DNA from 2 places in the Bacillus sp. WC2503 genome. Region 2 is predicted to be linked to the other one. Evidence: a T-box and tRNA genes for the amino acid it is inferred to sense, from the RefSeq annotation. Region 2 holds a T-box; the other holds one or more tRNA genes.
The links. The T-box of region 2 lies ahead of proS (proline--tRNA ligase). A T-box ahead of a tRNA ligase gene usually reads a tRNA of that ligase, here a tRNA-Pro.

Region 1 (2,228 bases), 1.0 Mb from region 2:
ATAGATCGAGGACTTAACCATATAATATGAAGCAATGTTATCTAGTTTTGAAAGAATATAAAAAACTTGTTGACTTTAAAAGTTAAATAAGTTACAATAATTCTTGTCTTAAATGAATACAGTCTGGTAATGATGGCAGAGAGGTCACACCCGTTCCCATACCGAACACGGAAGTTAAGCTCTCTAGCGCCGATGGTAGTTGGGACCTTGTCCCTGTGAGAGTAGGACGTTGCCAGGCAAATGGAGGATTAGCTCAGCTGGGAGAGCACCTGCCTTACAAGCAGGGGGTCGGCGGTTCGATCCCGTCATCCTCCACCATTTAGCCGACTTAGCTCAATTGGTAGAGCAACTGACTTGTAATCAGTAGGTTGGGGGTTCAAGTCCTCTAGTCGGCACCAGTAACTATGGCGGTTGTGGCGAAGTGGTTAACGCACCGGATTGTGGCTCCGGCATTCGTGGGTTCGATTCCCATCAGTCGCCCCATTTTTTCTTAAATAAATTAATATGCGGGTGTGGCGGAATTGGCAGACGCACCAGACTTAGGATCTGGCGCCTTTGGCGTGGGGGTTCGACTCCCTTCACCCGCACTTTTAATAAAATATCTCATAACATGTCTTGCGGAAGTAGTTCAGTGGTAGAATACAACCTTGCCAAGGTTGGGGTCGCGGGTTCGAATCCCGTCTTCCGCTCCAATTTTCAATATGACATGCCGGGGTGGCGGAACAGGCAGACGCACAGGACTTAAAATCCTGCGGTGGGTGACCACCGTGCGGGTTCGACCCCCGCCCTCGGCACCATATGCGCCCGTAGCTCAATTGGATAGAGCGTTTGACTACGGATCAAGAGGTTAGGGGTTCGACTCCTCTCGGGCGCGCTTTTATTAACGGGAAGTGGCTCAGCTTGGTAGAGCACCTGGTTTGGGACCAGGGGGTCGCAGGTTCAAATCCTGTCTTCCCGATATTCCCAAAAACATGGGGCCTTAGCTCAGCTGGGAGAGCGCCTGCCTTGCACGCAGGAGGTCAGCGGTTCGATCCCGCTAGGCTCCACTTATTTTTATATTACTTATGGCGGTGTAGCTCAGCTGGCTAGAGCGTACGGTTCATACCCGTGAGGTCGGGGGTTCGATCCCCTCCGCCGCTACCATAAGGACCTTTAGCTCAGCTGGTTAGAGCAGACGGCTCATAACCGTCCGGTCGTAGGTTCGAGTCCTACAAGGTCCACCACTCAAAGTTTATATCTCGGAGGTATACCCAAGTTCGGCTGAAGGGATCGGTCTTGAAAACCGACAGGCGGCGAGAGTCGCGCGGGGGTTCGAATCCCTCTACCTCCTCCATTTTTTCTAAATTAAATATTTTATCATCGCGGGGTGGAGCAGCACGGTAGCTCGTCGGGCTCATAACCCGAAGGTCGCAGGTTCAAATCCTGTCCCCGCAACCAAATGGTCCCGTGGTGTAGTGGTTAACATGCCTGCCTGTCACGCAGGAGATCGCCGGTTCGACCCCGGTCGGGACCGCCATTTTTTTACATAAAGGCTCGGTAGCTCAGTCGGTAGAGCAGAGGACTGAAAATCCTCGTGTCGGCGGTTCGATTCCGTCCCGAGCCACCATTTTGAAATCGCAAGCCGGCTTAGCTCAATTGGTAGAGCAACTGACTTGTAATCAGTAGGTTGGGGGTTCAAGTCCTCTAGCCGGCACCACTTTCAAAATGAGCCATTAGCTCAGTTGGTAGAGCATCTGACTTTTAATCAGAGGGTCGAAGGTTCGAATCCTTCATGGCTCACCATTTACAATTTAATGCGGGTGTAGTTTAGTGGTAAAACAAGAGCCTTCCAAGCTCTGGTCGAGAGTTCGATTCTCTTCACCCGCTTTTCAATTATGGGCCTATAGCTCAGCTGGTTAGAGCGCACGCCTGATAAGCGTGAGGTCGATGGTTCGAGTCCATTTAGGCCCACCATAATTGTTCCGCAGTAGCTCAGTGGTAGAGCTATCGGCTGTTAACCGATCGGTCGTAGGTTCGAGTCCTACCTGCGGAGCCATATTATAGAGAAGTACCCAAGTGGCTCAAGGGGCTCCCCTGCTAAGGGAGTAGATCGCGAACGCGGTGCGAGGGTTCGAATCCCTTCTTCTCTGCCAGAATTGGCCCGTTGGTCAAGTGGTTAAGACACCGCCCTTTCACGGCGGTAACACGGGTTCGAATCCCGTACGGGTCATACTAAAAGAGATAGCATA
Region 2 (2,228 bases):
ACCGCGCCCTTTTTTATTAGAGATTGGAAGTTAGGTAATTTTTGTAGTATAGGAAAATCTAAAGCTGATAAACAGTCGAATGATAAAATAATGACACGATTAGTTAATGCTTTATCCATAAAGTAATCCTCCTAATTATATAAAACCTATTCTTATATATTACTATTAATACCTAGTAATAAAAATATGTTTCTGAATAAAATTTATTATTTATTTTCAGAAAAATTAAACATATAATAAGTATAAGGGATTGAATGAAAGGAGGGAATACTATGGACTGGCTAGATGGATTTGGTATTTTTTACATCATTGGTGGAATCACGATTCTCCTAGTATTTGCTATTTCATATTTACTAAAGAAACGTTTTCCAGACAAACAGTTTGATATTATATTTTCACTTAGTTTAGTACTTCTTTGTTTAGCTTTCTTTCCTGTAACAATGATAGCTATTGGTGGGTGGGAAGGAATGGGATATGGATTTATTTGTTTCTTCGTTCTACTTGGTACACTTATCGGTATGGTTGCACATCAACTTGTGAAAATCGTTCGAAAGAGCTACGTATAAAACTACAAAAAATGAAAAGAATATATAAAAATAAGAAAATTAGCTATTGTTTTAAAAAAGAATTTGTATTATGATAATCAACAAATTTATTTCGTTATAACGCTGAAAAAGGACTAGTACATGTCCAACCTTTTTTGCAGAGAGAGAATCCGTTTGGCTGAAAGATTCTTAAAGGGCGATATGGAACCTACCTTTGAGTTCTGCATATGCAGCGGGAAATTCCCGTTATCAAAAAGAGAGCATATACAATTTTTGTGTATGAATCAGGGTGGTAACGCCGGCAAAGCTCGGTCCCTATTTAGGGGCGCGGGCTTTTTTGTATTTTCTAAAAGGAGGAAGACTGACTATGGCAAAAGAACAAGTGCAAGCCATTACGAAGATGGAAGAGGACTTTGCGCAGTGGTATACCGATATTGTAAAAAAAGCTGAACTTGTTGACTATTCAAGTGTAAAAGGGTGTATGATTCTGCGTCCGTACGGTTATGCCTTATGGGAGAATATGCAGAAAGTGATGGATGAAAAGTTAAAGGAAACTGGTCATGAGAATGTGTATATGCCAATGTTTATCCCAGAGAGTTTATTGCAAAAAGAGAAGGATCATGTTGAAGGATTTGCTCCTGAAGTAGCATGGGTTACGCATGGCGGGGATGAAAAGTTAGCGGAAAGACTTTGTGTACGTCCTACATCGGAAACTTTATTCTGTGAGCATTTCTCAAAGATTGTTCAATCATATAATGATTTACCAAAGTTATATAATCAGTGGTGTTCAGTAGTTCGTTGGGAAAAGACAACGAGACCATTCCTTCGTACAACTGAATTTTTATGGCAAGAAGGCCATACGATTCATGAAACGGCAGAAGAATCGCAAGCTGAAACGTTAAATATTTTAAATCTGTATGCCTCTTTCTGCGAGGAATACTTAGCGATACCAGTCATTAAAGGACAAAAAACAGAAAAAGAAAAGTTTGCGGGAGCGAAGGCAACTTATACGATTGAAAGTTTAATGCATGATGGAAAAGCACTTCAAACAGGAACATCTCATAACTTTGGAACGAATTTCTCTGAAGCATTTGATATTAAGTTTTTAGATCGTAACGGTAAGTGGCAATATGTACACCAAACTTCGTGGGGTGTATCAACGAGAATGATAGGTGGACTTATTATGGTCCATAGTGATAATAACGGACTTGTAATGCCGCCAAAAGTCGCTCCAGTACAAGTTGTTATTGTACCTATTGCTCAGCATAAAGAAGGTGTGTTAGAAAAAGCAACAGAGTTACAAGGACGTATTCAGAAGGTTGCGCGTGTAAAAATAGATGCTAGCACTAAAACACCAGGCTGGAAATTTAATGAGTATGAAATGAAGGGAATTCCAATTCGATTAGAAGTGGGTCCAAAGGATATTGAAAAGAATCAAGTTGTACTTGTAAGAAGAGATACGAAAGAAAAAGAATGTATATCAATGGATCAATTAGAAGAACGCATTCTATCATTACTGGAGGAAATTCATCATTCTTTATTTAATAAAGCAAAAGTATTTCGCGATGAGAATACGTATAGTGTGACGAATTTCGAAGAGATGAAAAAAGCAGCTGATGAAAAGCAAGGGTTTATTAAGGCGATGTGGTGTGGAGAACTAGCTTGTGAAGAGAAATTAAAAGA

Region 1: it has a tRNA-Pro gene. The T-box ahead of proS (proline--tRNA ligase) is inferred to sense a tRNA for this amino acid. The anticodon was not compared.

Annotation. Positions count from the first base shown of each region.
Region 1 covers NZ_JBQYMD010000001.1:4,075,114-4,077,341, reverse strand. The annotation lists rRNA gene ACUN26_RS21090 (23S ribosomal RNA) at 1-21, shown strand, start outside; rRNA gene rrf (5S ribosomal RNA) at 123-238, shown strand; tRNA gene ACUN26_RS21080 (tRNA-Val) at 243-318, shown strand; tRNA gene ACUN26_RS21075 (tRNA-Thr) at 323-398, shown strand; tRNA gene ACUN26_RS21070 (tRNA-His) at 408-483, shown strand; tRNA gene ACUN26_RS21065 (tRNA-Leu) at 507-587, shown strand; tRNA gene ACUN26_RS21060 (tRNA-Gly) at 618-692, shown strand; tRNA gene ACUN26_RS21055 (tRNA-Leu) at 709-797, shown strand; tRNA gene ACUN26_RS21050 (tRNA-Arg) at 801-874, shown strand; tRNA gene ACUN26_RS21045 (tRNA-Pro) at 885-958, shown strand; tRNA gene ACUN26_RS21040 (tRNA-Ala) at 974-1,046, shown strand; tRNA gene ACUN26_RS21035 (tRNA-Met) at 1,067-1,143, shown strand; tRNA gene ACUN26_RS21030 (tRNA-Ile) at 1,147-1,223, shown strand; tRNA gene ACUN26_RS21025 (tRNA-Ser) at 1,241-1,333, shown strand; tRNA gene ACUN26_RS21020 (tRNA-Met) at 1,361-1,437, shown strand; tRNA gene ACUN26_RS21015 (tRNA-Asp) at 1,441-1,516, shown strand; tRNA gene ACUN26_RS21010 (tRNA-Phe) at 1,531-1,606, shown strand; tRNA gene ACUN26_RS21005 (tRNA-Thr) at 1,621-1,696, shown strand; tRNA gene ACUN26_RS21000 (tRNA-Lys) at 1,707-1,782, shown strand; tRNA gene ACUN26_RS20995 (tRNA-Gly) at 1,796-1,866, shown strand; tRNA gene ACUN26_RS20990 (tRNA-Ile) at 1,877-1,953, shown strand; tRNA gene ACUN26_RS20985 (tRNA-Asn) at 1,961-2,035, shown strand; tRNA gene ACUN26_RS20980 (tRNA-Ser) at 2,042-2,132, shown strand; tRNA gene ACUN26_RS20975 (tRNA-Glu) at 2,138-2,209, shown strand.
Region 2 covers NZ_JBQYMD010000001.1:5,100,719-5,102,946, forward strand. The annotation lists gene ACUN26_RS26275 (alkaline phosphatase family protein) at 1-119, opposite strand, end outside; gene ACUN26_RS26280 (YesK-like family protein) at 273-566, shown strand; T-box leader at 660-865, shown strand; gene proS (proline--tRNA ligase) at 913-2,228, shown strand, end outside.